Regions from separate parts of the Rhizobium sp. K102 genome, predicted to be linked through region 1. Evidence: riboswitches for the same ligand, from Rfam matches in the RefSeq annotation. Region 1 holds a riboswitch; the other holds the start of a gene.
What was found. Region 1 has a riboswitch for thiamine pyrophosphate ahead of MHI61_RS25245 (ABC transporter permease). Riboswitches for the same ligand answer to the same signal wherever they lie in the genome.
Positions count from the first base shown of each region.

Region 1 (7,849 bases):
GAAGGTCAGGCGGGTCTGTTGCTTCAGGAACGGGAGGTCTTCAACCTCCCCGAGACAGAGTGGGTGATCGCCGCCATTGACGATGCCGGCGTCGAAAAGACCGGACACATCCTTTGCCTTCACCGGTCCGTAGCCGATGCGCTTGCCGGCAAGCTCGACCTCGACCAGCGGCTCCAGCCAGAACATTCCGCGCGAGCCGTTGCGCACAATCTCGGCATCGAGGCCGCGGGCGACGATCTCCTGGGCAATCGCCTTTGCCACCTTTTCGGCCCCGAGCGCCAGCGCAGCGGCATCGCGCGGAACATATATCTTGACTGTCATCGACGCGCCTCCGCTACGAGTTCCGTCGCCATCTGATCGTCGACACGGCCATACACCTCGCCGTCGAGCATCGCCGATGGGCCGCAGGCGCAGAGCCCGAGGCAGTAGACCGCCTCCAGCGTCACGCTGCCGTCGAGCGTCGTCTGGTGAAAATCGATGCCGAGCAGCGCCTTGATGCGCTCAGCCAGCGCGTCGCCGCCCATCGACTGACAGGCCTCGGCGCGACAGAGCTTCAGCACATGCCGCCCGGCAGGGTGGTCGCGATAATCGTGATAAAAGCTCATCACGCCATGCACCTCGGCGCGCGAAAGGTTCAGTTCCTCCGCGATCACGGGCAGGGCCTGCTGCGGCACATAACCGAATTCCTGCTGAACTTGATGCAGAATGGGAAGCAGCGGCCCTTCAAGGAAGCAAAGGTCGGCGACAATGGAACGCGTGCGCGCTGCGATATCGCCTTCGGCGATATGAATGGTCATAAGGCAGCCCTCCCAGCCGCTGGCTCGTTGCGGAATGGCGCCCCCCAGCTGAGGCCATCCCACACACAGCATCTCAAGGAAGCCGGCGACGATCAATAAAGCTATCTTGTGGATTGATAGGTTTTTCCTATCAGAGCTCTTCATCCCGCACGAGCACGCGCGCTTCATGCAGCAAGGCCGACACGAGCGGCGTGAAGGGCTCGCGATAGGGCGCGACGAGGCCGACCAGATGGTGGGCCTCCGGTTCAACGATCGGAATCATGCGGATTTCTATTGGGAATCCAAATGATTTTGCAACGTTGCGCGGCATGATGCTTGCCCAGCGCCCGGTTCGGACATGCGAGAACAGCACGATCATCGAGTTGGATTCGAGGGTTGGATGCACCGTCGCGCCGGCTTCCGTCAGGTGCCGGTTGATGATGCGTCGGTTCTGCATGTCGGCAGTCAATAGACAAAGCCGAAGATCGCCGACCTCCTTCCAGGTCACGCTGTCGCGATCAGACAGTGGGCTGCCCGCAGCCGTGATCAAATGATAGCGCTCGGCATAGAGGGGAACACTGGTGACACGGCCGAGCGGCTCATTTTCAAGATAGGTGATACCGGCGTCGATCTCGAGATTTTCGAGCATGCTCAGCACCTGCAGCGAATTGCGCGAGACGATCGAGAAGGTCACGCCCGGATGTCGTTCCTGAAAGGGCGTGGTGATGCGCGACAGCATGGCGAGCGCCGTCGGAATGGCGGCGAGTCGAATGTGGCCGGAAAGACCGCGCCGCGCCGCGCGCATTTCCTCGCGCATGGTGCGGGCATCGCCGACGATGCGCCGCGCCCATTCGAGCACGCGCTGCCCCTCCGGCGTCAGCCCCTGAAACCGCGACCCGCGCTGCACCAGCATGACGCCGAGCTGATCCTCCAGCTGGCGGATGGCGGCCGAGAGCGTCGGCTGCGAAATCCCGCATTCCTCCGCAGCGCGGCCGAAATGCTTTTCATTGGCAAGGGCGATGAAGAATTCCAGCTTGTCGATCATCCGGTCTCCCGACCCGGCATGCTATCATCCGGATCCAGCCCATCTTTTGCGCGGCAGCCGGCGCGCGACCCGACATGCTTTAACCGCTTTCGGCAGCCGGAAAAAGATCGAACAGCGATTCGAGGAAGGCAAGAACGCTAAGATTGCCGATGCTGTAATAGACCAGCCTGCCCTGACGGCGCGTATTGACCAGCCCTTCGAGCCTCAGACGCGCGAGTTGCTGCGAGACCATTGCCTGTTGTATGCCGAGAATATTCTCGATTTCACCCACTGTCCGCTCCTCATTCGCGAGGATGCAGAGGATTAGAAGTCGGCTCTGATGCGCCAGCGCCTTCAGCAGATCGCTCGCTTCATGGGCTTTTGCAGCGAGTTTGTGCAGTTCCTGGCCGGTCATCCCCGGCTCCGGTTTAGGCAACGGCATTCGGCATCTCGGAAGGGAAGCAAAAGGTAGATCAGCACAATAGCATATTCGCACAAGCGAATTCGTCAAATGTGATGAAATGCCAAAAAAGGTCCAAGTAAATCAGCAGATAAGCTGACCGCCGTTGATCTCGAGGACCTGGCCCGTAATGTATCCGGAGAGCGAAGAAGCCGCCAGGAACAGATAGGCGGGAGCGCAATCCTCGGCCGTGCCGAGCCGCTGCAGGGGAATGGATTTTCTCGTCTGCTCCAGCTTTTCGCGGGAGGAATAGCGCTCATGGAAATCCGTCTCGATCGTTCCCGGCGAGACGCAATTGACCCGGATGCCATCCGGCGCCAGCTCACGGGCAAGCGCCTTGGAATAGGTGGAAACGAAGGCTTTCGAGGCCGAATAGACCGAAGAACCGGGACTGCCGCCGGTCAGCGCTGAAATCGAAACCGTGTTGACGATGGCCGCGCCTTCGGCCGCTTTCAATGCCGGCAATAGCGCCCGGGTCAGCGCCACCACCGACGTCTGGTTTAGCCGCACGATCGCTTCATAATCTGCGTCGGTCAGCGTCGCAGCCGGGAAACGGCCGAGCATGGTGCCGGCATTATTGACGAGCACATGCACCTTGTCGAAGAAAGTGAGAGCGTCCTCTGCAAATTGGGCAGCGCCGCCGACGGCGGTGAAATCGGCGTTCAGCAACAGCGCCCGTCTTTCCGATTCAGCCGTCAGCAGGAAATCCGGCAGATCCCGTCCCGGTTTGCGCCCGGTATGGACGATCACCTTCGCGCCGCAGTCCAGGAACTGCCGGGCCACCTCGAGGCCGATGCCCCGCCCGGCGCCGGTGACGACGACATTGCGATTTTCGAATAGTCTCGGATGGAACACGAAGCCGTCCTCCTCGCGGACGATGCCGCCGGTTGCGTCATTCGCCCTTAACATATGAGCGCGCCGGCCGAAAGAAAGGCACGCATCGATCTTTCCGCCGCAGGAGAGAGCTCCGGCAGCTCAGCTTTCGTTCCCGCTCTCCAGAAGCCGCGCACCGGGCCCTTCCTCGCCGAGCCGATCGAAGGGATTGCGCAATGGACAGCTTTCGATCGACAGACAGCCGCAGCCGATGCAGCCGGTCAGACGGTCTCGCAGCAGGCCGAGCCGTCTGATTCGCTCGTCGAGTTCATTCTTCCAGCGCGCTGACAGCGTCTGCCAGTCGGTAACTGTCGGCGTGCGCCCCTGCGGCAGGGAGGCAAACGCCGTCTGGATTTCCGAGAGCGGAATGCCGACACGTTGCGCCACCTTGATGATACCGAGCCGGCGAAGCACGTCACGTCCGTAGCGCCGCTGATTGCCGCGCGTGCGGATGCTGGAGATCAGCCCCTTGGCCTCATAGAAATGCAACGCCGAGACGGCAAGACCACTGCGTTCCGCCACTTCGCCGACCGTCAAAAGCCTGCCGAGCGGCGTAACGGTGATCGTATCCATCGCCTCTTGACCTCAATATTGGTTGAGGTTTTATAACGCCTGCTCCCCCGGACGTAAAGCCCAGGCGCAGGAAGGAGCGACAGTGAGATCACCCCGGTCGGTAACGGACTCAATCATGGGCCGGCATTTGCCGCCCGCGCCACGACCGCGTCCTGCCAACCTAGCCGCCTGTGAGACGAGCTCGGGTTCCGTTCCCGGCAGGTACGGAACCTCGGAAAACACCCGGGCAGAACTCCGCCCGGGTGTTTTTTGCGTCCGTGGTTCGGTTCCGACCGGACGGACGGATGTGTGATTTTGCGGTTGCGGTAAGAAGACCCCGATGATAGTTTTCGCTGAAATAACAGGGGAGCTCCGTGTCGCCGGGGCTGAGATGAGAAGCGCAAGCCTCCGGACCCTTCAAAGCTGATCTGGGTAATGCCAGCGGAGCGAGGTTCAGATGTTTTCCGGCGCACAAGTGTCACCCTTTCCGATATCCGGCAGTCTCGCCGGCACCATTCCCGATGTCTTCGACAGGTTTGCGCATCTGCGGCGCCGCGCGGCTTTTCAAGCGCGCAAACGGGGCCGCGGCACTTTGAATCGCTGCGTGATTTTATCCTTGGATCGATTCCGACCTGAAGAAGCATGCAGCCGGACGAAAGCCTGAAATCGACGCTGATGACATCGCCACCACCATCGGATTCGCGTCTTGCCGCGCTCGGTGCCGCCCTCTACCGGGCGATCCCCGCCCTGCTCGCCGGTTTTGCCTTTCTGGCCGCATGGGAACTTTATGTCGATCTCTCCGGCATCAAACCGTCCATCCTGCCGGCGCCTTCGCGCATCCTGACCCAGGGCTGGCTGAACCGCGAAGCGTTGATATCAAACACTTGGCCGACGCTCGGCGCCACACTCGGCGGCTTCGCCCTGTCGCTCGCCTTCGCTTTCGTCTCGTCGATCCTGATGGATTTCATGCCCTTCATGCGCCGGGCATTGCTGCCGATCTTCATTGCCAGCCAGACCCTGCCGCTGGTGGCGATCGCGCCCCTCGTCGTCCTCTGGTTCGGTTTCGGCCTGTTGCCGAAGATATTGCTGGTAGCGCTCGTCACCTTCTTCCCGCTGCTCGTCGCTTTGCTGCAGGGTTATGAGGCAACCGACCGCGACATCGCTGAACTCTTGAACTCGATGAAGGCAAGCCGCTGGCGCATTTTCCGCCTGGCACGGCTTCCCTCCTCGCTGCCCTATTTCTTCGCCGGCCTCAGGATCTCGATCACCTATGCCGTCGTCGGCGCGATCTTTGCCGAATATGCGGGAGCCGCGCGCGGCCTCGGCATCTATATCCTCAACGCCAAGAACAATTTTCGGCCGGATCTCGTCCTCGCCGCCGTCGTCGTCAGCGCCGTGCTGACACTCTGCCTCTTCGGAGTGACGCTGATGATCGAGCGCCTCGTCATGCCCTGGCAACCGTCCGGGGAGCGCCGCCGATGACCGATGAACTGGTCGAACTGCGCAAGATTTCGAAATCCTTCGACGGCATGCAGGTGCTCGGCGATATTTCGCTCGCCGTCGCAAGCGGCGAGTTCGTTTCAATCGTCGGCCCCTCCGGCTCCGGAAAATCGACGGTGCTCCGATTGCTGACTCAGGCGCTTCGACCCGACTCAGGCGCCTTGCTCTTCAAGGGCGCCCCGCTGGAACAGGCGCCGCATTCCTTTGCCTTCATGCCGCAACGCGATGCGCTGATGCCCTGGCGCCGGATCATCGACAATGCCGCCCTCGGCCTGGAGGTGGGCGGCATGAGCCGCCGCGCCGCCCGCGCCACTGTGGCGCCGCTGTTCGAGCATTTCGGCCTTGCCGGCTTCGAACACCATTTTCCCGCCGAACTCTCCGGCGGCATGCGCCAGCGCGCCGCGCTGTTGCGCACCGTTGTCCAGAGCCAGGACATGCTGCTGCTCGACGAGCCTTTCGGCGCGCTGGACGCGCTGACACGCACGCAGATCCAGGAATGGCTGCAGGGCATGTGGACGCAACATCGCTGGACGGCCTTGTTGATCACCCACGATGTTCGCGAGGCGGTGTTCCTCTCCGATCGGATCTACGTGCTATCGGCCCGCCCGGCGCGTATCATCCGACAATTCCGCGTTCCCCTGCCCCGCCCCAGAAGCATCGCCGATCTCGGCTCGCCGGCGGCCCAGGCGATCGAGACCGAAATCCTGCAAACCCTGCTTCATCCGCTAGAACAGGATGATTTTAGGCCGGTCGGCCTAAATCCGAATCCTGTTCCAATTTAAAGAGTTAGAGCATGATGTCGTCCGAAGACCGGTCACGCTTTTCGGCATCATGCTCTAGAGACCTGAGGAGGTCCCCATGCTACTTCTCACCCGTCGACAGACGATCCTCGCCGCCCTCGCGACAAGCCTCGCCGGCCGCACCGCCCTCGCCCAGTCTGCGCCGGCAAAGGTTCGCATTGCGCTCGACTGGACGCCCAACACCAACCATATCGGCATCTACGTCGCCAAGGCGAAGGGCTTCTATGCCGCCGCCGGCCTCGACGTCGAAATTCTACCCTTTACCGACACCAGCGCCGGCACGCTGGTGTCGAACGGGGTCGCCGATTTTGGCATCAGCAGCGAGATCGAGGCCATGACGCAGCGCGCCGGCGGCGGTGACGTGAAGATGGTCTACGGCGTCGTCCAGACCGAAACCGCGCGCCTGATCTACAAGGGCGGACGCGACGACATCAAGAGCCCTAAAGATCTCGACGGCAAGACCTATGGCGGCTTTGGCGGCACCTGGGAGAGCGCGCTGATCTCCGCGATGATCCGCAATGATGGCGGCACGGGCGACGTCAAGACCGTCACCCTCGGCACCTCCGCCTACGAGGCGCTGGACAATGGTTCGATCGATTTCACGCTGGAGATCTACACCTGGGAAGGCATCGCCGCCGAGCTGGAAAACCGCAAGCTCGGCCGCTTCCACTATTCCGATTATGGCGTCCCCGACGAGCAGACGACCGTCATCGTTTCCAGCGACGCCTATCTCGCGGTGAGCCGGGAACACGCCCGCGCCTTCATCCAGGCCACGCGCCAGGGTTATGCCTATTCCGTCGACCATCCTGACGAAGCCTGCGACCTGCTGATTTCCAACAGCAATGGCGCACTGATGAACACGGAACTGGTAAAAGCGTCCCAGAAGGCATTGATCGACGGGCATTTCCTCAAATCCGAGGCCGGCGTGATCGGCACAATCGACCCGGCCAAGGCCGATGCCATCGGCGCCTTCCTGCTCGAGAACGGCATCCTGGTCGATGCGAATGGCGCAGCACTCAAGGAGAAGCCGGACTTTTCCACCTATTATACCAACGAACTCCTCGGCTGAACCCGCCCCGGCCTTGCCCGCGGCGGCGTTCCGCGGCAAGTTTTGGGTCGGGACGGCTTGAGCCGGATCGGGCAGGGTGGGGAATGACATGCGACCACAGGAGAGACTGGCCGGAGCGGACTTTCTGCGCGCGACGGCCTGCCTGCTGGTGCTTGCTCATCATCTCGCGCTCCGGCTGGATATGCGCCGAATTCCCGATGAATTGGCGTCGACGGCGCACATCCTCCGCTTCGGCAATTTCGGCGTCGCCATTTTCTTCGTGCTCAGCGGCTTTCTTCTGGCCCGTCCCTTCTGGCGCGCGCTCGATGCCGGCAGCGACATGCCGAGCCTTGGGACCTACGCCATCCGCAGGGCGGCGCGCATTGCCCCTGGCTTCTGGGTCGCCGCCACTGTCAGCTTCGTCGTCAGCCTGACGCTGCTTGCCGTGCCGCTGACACCGGAGCTTGCGCTTCGCTACATCTCCGGACTGCTGTTCATGAGCCAATGGCATTGGCGCACGTTTTTCCCTGTCGAAGCCGACGGACCGCTCTGGTCCATCCCCTTCGAGGTCACCAGCTATGTGCTCCTGCCGGCCTGTTTTCTCCTGCTGTTTCGCCTGCCGCGGCTGCGGCAGCGCCGGTTGCTGGCCCGTTGCGCTTGGCTCTGCGTCATTGCCGTCGTCCTCATTGCCCATCTGGCAATCCTGAGGCTCTTTGCGCTCGACGACATCGGGCGCGGCTGGGCCTATGGCCTGCAGGGCGGGGCGAAGGAATGGATGCCCAACTACAATCCGATCGGCTTCTTTGCGGTCTTCGC
Region 1 covers NZ_CP092436.1:3,912,671-3,920,519, reverse strand. The annotation lists gene MHI61_RS25275 (NADH-quinone oxidoreductase subunit NuoF) at 1-321, opposite strand, end outside; gene MHI61_RS25270 (formate dehydrogenase subunit gamma) at 318-797, opposite strand; gene MHI61_RS25265 (LysR family transcriptional regulator) at 928-1,821, opposite strand; gene MHI61_RS25260 (metalloregulator ArsR/SmtB family transcription factor) at 1,901-2,242, opposite strand; gene MHI61_RS25255 (SDR family oxidoreductase) at 2,345-3,115, opposite strand; gene soxR (redox-sensitive transcriptional activator SoxR) at 3,236-3,706, opposite strand; TPP riboswitch at 4,039-4,152, shown strand; gene MHI61_RS25245 (ABC transporter permease) at 4,361-5,167, shown strand; partial or broken gene MHI61_RS25240 (ABC transporter ATP-binding protein) at 5,164-5,975, shown strand; gene MHI61_RS25235 (ABC transporter substrate-binding protein) at 6,044-7,054, shown strand; gene MHI61_RS25230 (acyltransferase) at 7,143-7,849, shown strand, end outside.

Region 2 (7,849 bases), on a different replicon from region 1:
ACGCTGTGGCACCCGGCCGTATTCGGCAGCACCCGCACGCCGAGCTCGCGGATCAGCTCGAAGAAGGCGCCGCCCGCCTTGCCGCCGGCGGCCTCGCGCCGCAGCGAGACGGTGACAATTTCGGCCTTCGAGCGTCTCACGGCTTCTGCCAGGACGGCGGGCGATGGGTAGCGGGCGGTGCCGAGCAGCAGCCGGGAATGGACCTCGACGTCGTAGAGTTTCAGCATGTCAGCCTCCCTGCATCGGTGAGAGAATTTCAATGCGGTCGCGCTCGCCGAGCACGAAATCGGCGCGATCCTCGCGGTGCACCAGTTCGCCGTTCACCGCGGTTGCGAGCCACCCGCCTTCGTAGTCCAGAGCGAGAAGCAGATCTGCGAGCGTCGCGGCCGCGACCTCCTGTTCCTCGCCATTGATGATGAAGGTCATGACGCAGGTCCTTGTTCTGTGAGAAGACGCCGCGCGACCTCTGCGGCCATGGCCGGCGCCAGCAGAAAGCCGTGGCGGTAGAGGCCGTTGACATGGAGGGTGCGTCCCTCCTGCGTCACGCGCGGCAGATTGTCGGGATAAGCGGGCCGCACGCCTGCGCCGGTTTCCGTAACCCGTGCCTCGCCGAAGGCGGGATGCAAGGCGTAGGCGGCGTTCAGCAATTCCATCAGCGAACGCGCGGTAATCGGGCCGGCATCGTCGCTTTCGATCATCGTCGCCCCGACCATGAAGCGGTTTTTTTCGCGCGGCACGATATAGATCGGGTGGCGCGGATGCAGCAGGCGGACGGGGCGGGAGAGACTGACCTCGCCTGTTTCGATGCAGAGCATCTCGCCTCGAACACCGCGCAATCCAGGCAGCCGGCCGATCTGGGCGGCACCGGTGCAGTCGATTACCCGGTCATAATGGGCAAGATCAGCTTCGCCCGTGACGCCGAGCATGAGACGCATGCGGGCGTCCTCCAACCCTGCGGCCAGGGCGGCGAGCGCCTGCCGTGGATCGAGATGCGCTTCCTGCCGGAAGAACAGCGCCCTGCGGAAGCGGCCGGCGAGATCAGGCTCCAGAGCGGCGATCGCCGCCTCGTCCAGCCATTCCCATCCGCTTGTCCGGCGGGAAAAGCGGTCGAGCTCGCCGGCATCGCGCCCGCCCGCCACGACAAGCGTTCCCCGGCGATTGACATGGCCGGGCAATGCCGCCTCCCACCAATCGGCGGCAAGGCGACCGAGCGTCAGCACCGGCTCCTCCGCACTTTCCCGTTCGCACCACGGCGCCAGCATGCCGCCGGCAAAGCCGGATGCGCCGGCGCCGGCCTTGTCGGCCTGCTCCGCAAGGGTGACGCGGAAGCCGTGGCGATAGAGCTGCCAGGCAACGGTGAGGCCGGCAACGCCGGCCCCTTTGACGAGAACGCGCATGGTCATTCTCCGGCGGGAGTTTTCGCGACCTCTGCGACCGGCATGTAGAGATCGCCGCCATCGCGGTACTTGGCCGCCATCGCTTCCAATCCCTCTTTCTGAGCTTCGGCGCGAATGTCGTGGGAAATTCGCATGGAGCAGAATTTCGGGCCGCACATCGAACAGAAATGCGCCACCTTGTGCGCCTCCTTCGGCAGGGTCTCGTCGTGGAAGGAGCGGGCCGTATCCGGGTCGAGGGAGAGGTTGAACTGATCCTCCCAGCGGAATTCGAAGCGCGCGCGCGACAGCGCGTCGTCGCGGATGCGGGCGGCCGGATGTCCCTTGGCGAGATCGGCGGCATGGGCGGCGATCTTGTAGGTGATGACGCCGGTTTTGACGTCGCTGCGGTCGGGCAGCCCCAGATGCTCCTTCGGCGTGACGTAGCAGAGCATGGCCGTGCCGAACCAGCCGATCATGGCGGCGCCGATACCGGAGGTGATGTGATCATAGCCCGGCGCGATGTCGGTCGTCAGCGGTCCGAGCGTATAGAAGGGGGCTTCGCCGCAGACCTTGAGCTGCTTGTCCATATTCTCTTTGATCTTGTGCATCGGCACATGGCCGGGGCCCTCGATCATCACCTGGCAGTCCTTCGCCCAGGCAATCTTGGTCAGCTCACCGAGGGTTTCGAGTTCGGCAAATTGCGCTGCGTCATTGGCGTCCGCGATCGACCCCGGACGCAAACCGTCGCCGAGCGAGAAGGAGACGTCATAGGCACGGCAGATGTCGCAGATTTCCTCGAAATGCTCGTAGAGGAAACTCTCCTTGTGGTGATGCAGACACCATTTGGCCATGATCGAGCCGCCGCGTGAGACGATGCCGGTGACGCGATTGACCGTGAGCGGGATATAGGCCAGCCGCACGCCGGCATGGATGGTGAAATAATCGACGCCCTGCTCGGCCTGTTCGATCAGCGTATCCCGATAGACTTCCCAGGTCAGATCCTCGGCAATGCCGTTCACCTTCTCGAGCGCCTGGTAAAGCGGCACCGTGCCGATCGGAACCGGCGAATTGCGAATGATCCATTCCCGGATGTTGTGAATGTTGCGGCCGGTGGAAAGGTCCATGACCGTGTCGGCGCCCCAGCGGATCGCCCAGACCATCTTCTCCACCTCTTCCGCCATCGACGAGGTGACCGCCGAATTGCCGATATTGGCGTTGATCTTCACTAGGAAATTGCGGCCGATGATCATCGGTTCGGATTCGGGGTGGTTGATATTGGCGGGGATGATCGCCCTGCCCTCGGCGACTTCCCGCCGCACGAATTCGGGCGTCACGAAATCCGGAACATGCGCGCCGAAGCTCTCCCCGTCGCGCGCGAGCGCCTCCCTCGCGGCCTGCCGGCCGAGGTTTTCGCGGATCGCGATAAACTCCATTTCCGGGGTGACAATGCCGGCACGCGCATAGGCGAGCTGGGTGGCGGCGCGTCCGGCCTTTGCCTTTAGCGGCGTGTTGCGAATGGGAAATTCAGGCGTCAGCCGCTCGCCGGTGGCAAAACCATTGTCTTCGGGCTTCACCACCCGGCCTTCATAGCCTTCGACGTCGCCACGCGCCCTGACCCAGGCTTCGCGCAAACGCGGCAGCCCGGCGTCAATGGAAACCACATGGGCCGGATCGGTATAGAGGCCGGAGGAATCATAGACCGTAACCGGCGGCTCGCCGGAGGTCGGGTGAAGGCTGATTTCGCGCATCGGCACGCGCAGATCCGGATAGAGCGTTCCGGGCTTGACGATCTTGGTCGAGGCCGGAAGCGAGCCGGTGGTGACGACGGGAGTAAGCTGGGGTGCAACAATATTCATGGATGAGGCTCCAAGGTTTGACGTTTGGAGACCCAGTTCCAGTGTTGGAATGATGGAAAGACGCCTTGCGCGACAAAGCGAAAATCCGCCCAACAGCCGCAGCGTCCGCACCGTCCCTACGCCAGTATGAACTGGATCAGGTTCAACGGGTCACTGCGCCACAATCGGCAAGGCCGAATCGTCTCAGCAGAATCTCAGCCCCTTGCCGGGACACCCCTGGTGAATGTTCGCCATCAAAGACTGCAGCGGCCTTTGTGTCAAGAAGCCCTTTTGCGTTCCAAGGCAGTGGCTGTCGATGCTGGTCGCCGATCGGCTGGGATCGTAGAGTGTGCCGGCGGCCGTAGCGCGCCGGTCGAGCAACATTGATTGTGGATGGGCCGGCTTTACCGGCCCATTTCGCTCGCGCCCCTTGGACGCGTGCTCCATATTCTCTCGCTCACGGCCAGGTGACAGCGACCGCGCGTTCATCGGTCCGATGGCACCGGCTCATCATCCAATCGCAACGCGATTTCTGCATTCATGGCTTATCGTTTCGTCCACACTGCCGATCTCCATCTCGACTCTCCGCTTCGATCGCTGGCGCTTCGCAACGCCGAGTTGGCCGATCTCGTGAGTGACGCCAGCCGGCAGGCGCTGATCGTGATCGTCGACCTTTGCCTCGAGGAGCAGGTCGATGCACTCGTTATAGCCGGCGATCTCTATGACGGCGAGCAGACGTCGATGAAGACGGCGCGCTTCCTGGCAAGCCAGCTGGAACGGCTGCACCGGGCGGGGATCTGCGTCTTCAAGATTCGCGGCAATCACGACGCGATGTCGAAGATCGCCAGGGAGCTGGTGATGCCCGATACGGTGAAGATCTTCGGCGGCCACGCCGAGACCGTGGAGGCGACGAGAGGCAGCCTGTCGATCGCGATCCACGGTTTGAGCTTTGCCAAGCCGCAAGCGCCGGACTCGCTTCTGCCGAAGTACAAGCCGCCGGTGGCGGGAGCGGTCAATATCGGCATCATGCATACGAGCCTTGCCGGATCCGCCGGCCACGACGTCTATGCGCCCTGCAACGTGCTCGACCTTCACGCCTCGGGATTCGACTACTGGGCGCTCGGGCATCTTCATCAGCGCAGCCAGTATCCCGGCACGGCGACGGTCATCATGCCCGGCATACCGCAAGGCCGCGACATCAACGAGTTCGGGCGTCAAGACCGTGTCGCTGGTGACGGTGGCGGATGACCGAACGGTGACAGTCGAGGAGCGGCGCACCAGCATCGCGCAGTTCGAGCGCGTCGATGTCGATCTTACGGGTGTCGATGATTGGCGTGATGCGGCCATGGCGATCGAAGCGGCACTGACGGCGCAGCGCGAGCATACGGCCTCGCCGCATCTCGTCGCGCGCCTCAGGCTTTCCGGTCGCACGCCGCTCTCCTGGCAGCTTCGCCGCGATATCGACCTGATGCAGACGGAAGCCGAGCAGCGCGGTGACCGGGTCGGCCGGACCTGGATCGAGAAGCTGGAACTCGCCGTCGAAGCGCCGGTGCCCCTCGCCGACGAAGCCATTGCCGATCCCGTCATCGAGCTCGGCGCGCTGATGCGGGACGAGGTCATCGCCCGCAGCGGGTTTCGCGACGACGTCAGGGAGATGGTTCGGGACCTGCTCGCCGACCTGCCGCCCGAGAGCCGGGCATTTGCCGGGCATGACGAGACTGGTTTCGAACGCTTTATCGACAGCCTTCTCGCTGACGGCGCCGAGGACATCGCCGCCCGGATGAAAGCCGCGGAGCGGGGAGACAGCTGATGCGCCTGCGTCGTCTCGACCTCATCCGTTATGGCAAGTTCACCGACCACTCGATCGATTTCGGCGCGGCCCGACCGGGTTCGCCGGATCTGCACATCGTCTATGGCCTCAACGAAGCGGGCAAGTCGACCACCTTCGCCGCCTATCTCGACCTGCTCTATGGTATAGGCGAGCGCAGCACCTACAATTTCCTGCATCCGTACAACACGATGAAGGTTGGTGCGCGGCTGGAATTCGGTGGCGCGGACCACGAATTGGCCCAACTCGAATTGCGGACCGGCAGCCTCGTCGATGATCGGGGACAGGCTGTGAACGAGGCGCTTTTGGCCGGCGCGCTCGGCGGCGTCGGCCGCGACGCCTATCGCACCATGTTCTCGCTCGACGACCAGTCGCTCAAGGAAGGCGGCAACGCCATCATACAAAGCAAGGGCGAGCTCGGCGAGCTGCTGTTCTCGGCAAGCTCGGGCCTCGCCGGCCTCAGCCGTTCGCTGGTAACGGCAGCCGACGAAGCCAATGGGATCTACAAGAAGCGGTCGTCGAGCACGAAGCTTGCGGAACTCAAACGCGCGCTCGAAGCGCTGAAGGCCGAGCGCAATGCCATCGACACGCTTGCCTCCACCTATTCGGGCCTGAAATCGACCCACGAGCAGGCCGACGCCGCCTATGCCGCGACGACGCGGGAACTGGCCGAGGCCAAGGCCCGGCACCAGGAGCTGACGCGTCTTCTTAGTGCCCTGCCGGCGGCGCTGGAACTTCGGCGGCTGGACGCCGATGCAGCCGGCATGGGCGATCTGCCGCGGCCGCCGGCCGAATGGTTCACACTGCTGCCGCAGCTTTTCCGCGATGAGACGCGGCTGCAGGCGCTTGTCGAAACCGCCGACCGCACGCTGCGCCAGCTTGCCGACGAGATCGAGGCGATCACGATCGACGACAAGGCGCTGGCGGTCGCCGCGCATATGGACATGCTGGATCAGGGGCGGGCGCGCTATCTATCGGCTGAGAGCGACCTGCCGAAGCGCCGGCTGGCGCTGGCCGAACAGGAAGGCGAGCTGGTGCGGCTGCTGGCCGATCTCGAGCAGCCGGGCCATGCGACGCCCGAGGCGCTGCTGCTGCCCGCCTCGCTGATCGGCATCGTCCGCGATCTCATCGAGCGACGTTCCGGCGTCGAGGCCAACCTGGCTGCCGCGGGCCGCGAACTGGTGCGGGCGCGCGAGAATCTCGAAAGGCTGAACAAGGAAGGCGGCTCGCAAAATGGAGCCACGATCCTCGATCCCGCGCGTCTCAGCCGGATCGAGGCCGCTCTTGGCCGGCTGACGGGGTCTGACCTTGCGGTGCGGCTCACCATGGAAGAACGTACACTCGCCCAGGCGAAGCGAATACAGGAGAAGCAGTTCGCACAGCTTGCGCCCTGGAAAGGTGATGCCGTCGCTCTGCAGCGGACGAGCGCGGAGGAGCCTCGGCAGACCGAGGCCTGGCGTGGCCAGGCGATCTCCATCGACAAGCGGATTGCGGATCACGAGGCACGGCTGCGCGATCTCGGCACCGAACAGGCGCTGACCAAAGCCCGGATCGCGGCTTTCGTCGCCGGCGGTTCGATCGACGATGCCGAGGCCGCGAGGCTGCGCTATGAACGCGATGCCGCATGGCAGGCGCATCTCGCCAGCTTGAATGCCGCGACCGCCCGGACATTCGAGGAGCGAATGCGCCAGGACGATGTGGTGTCCGCCGGCCGGCTGTCGCGCGCGCAGGAACTGGCCGAGCTGCGCCAGCTCCGCCAGACCGAAGCGGCAACGGCGGCAGCGATCGAACGGCAAAGGGAATTGCTTGCCGAGGCGCGCGCCGAACATGATGGGCTTGCCGAACGCATCGGTGGTCTGCTGCCCGAGGCAATCGAATATGACGCCGAAGCTGCGGCGCGCATTGCAGCACTCGAGGCATGGAGCAGCAAGCGAGCCGCGGCGCTGGCCGCGTGGGACGAACTGCAGCGGGCCGAAGAGGCGGTAGACGCGCTTCGCGGCGAACTGGACAGCCATGCCGCGACGCTTGCGGCGAGCCTTGCGGATGCCGGCCGTGGTGGCGCCGACGATCTGCCGGTCGCCGCGCTAATGCAGGCGGCAAACGATTTGCTTGCCACCGGCAAAGCCGAACAGGCGGCGCGGCAGGCGCACGAGAGGGCAATCGACGATCTCGACCGCGATGTCAGGGAACGTGAGCGCGACCAGCAGGAGGCGGAAGCCGCGGTCGCGGCCTGGGACCGGGAATGGTCGGAGGCGCTGTCGCGAACCTGGTTTGCCGACAAGGCCGGCTCGTTGGCCGCCGTCCGCGCCGAGCTGGATGCGCTCGGCACACTGCCCGCCATCCTGAAGGAACGGGATGACCTCGCAAGCCGCGTTGCCGCGATGGAGCGCGACCAGGAGCAATTCCGCGGGGATATTGCCGGGCTTCTCGCAGAGTGCGGCCTCAGCCGGTTGGCATCCGATACGCTCGCCTCCGCCAATGCGCTGGTGGAACGCCACGAGGCAGCTCGGCATGCGGCTCAGCTTCGGGCAGACCGACAGACTGATCTCGACAAACATTTGGAGAAACGACGGGCGCTGCAGGAAGAACTGGCCGTTCACAATGCCCGCAAGAATGAACTGACCGGCTATTTCGGCACGGACTCGCTTGCCTCAGTCGAAGCATTCCTGAACCAGGCGCGGGAGCGGGACCGGCTGGAGGCACGCGCCGCTACCTTGCGCGGCCAGATCACCGAGGCATTGCGTGCGGCAAGTTTTTCCGAAGCCGAACGCCGCCTTGCCGATATCGATGCCGATGCCGTCGAACGCGAC
Region 2 covers NZ_CP092433.1:168,633-176,481, reverse strand. The annotation lists gene MHI61_RS02815 (thiazole synthase) at 1-227, opposite strand, end outside; gene thiS (sulfur carrier protein ThiS) at 229-426, opposite strand; gene thiO (glycine oxidase ThiO) at 423-1,397, opposite strand; gene thiC (phosphomethylpyrimidine synthase ThiC) at 1,400-3,232, opposite strand; TPP riboswitch at 3,328-3,460, opposite strand; partial or broken gene MHI61_RS02795 (DNA repair exonuclease) at 3,752-5,021, shown strand; gene MHI61_RS02790 (AAA family ATPase) at 5,021-7,849, shown strand, end outside.
Region 2: another riboswitch for thiamine pyrophosphate. It lies ahead of thiC (phosphomethylpyrimidine synthase ThiC); the one in region 1 lies ahead of MHI61_RS25245 (ABC transporter permease).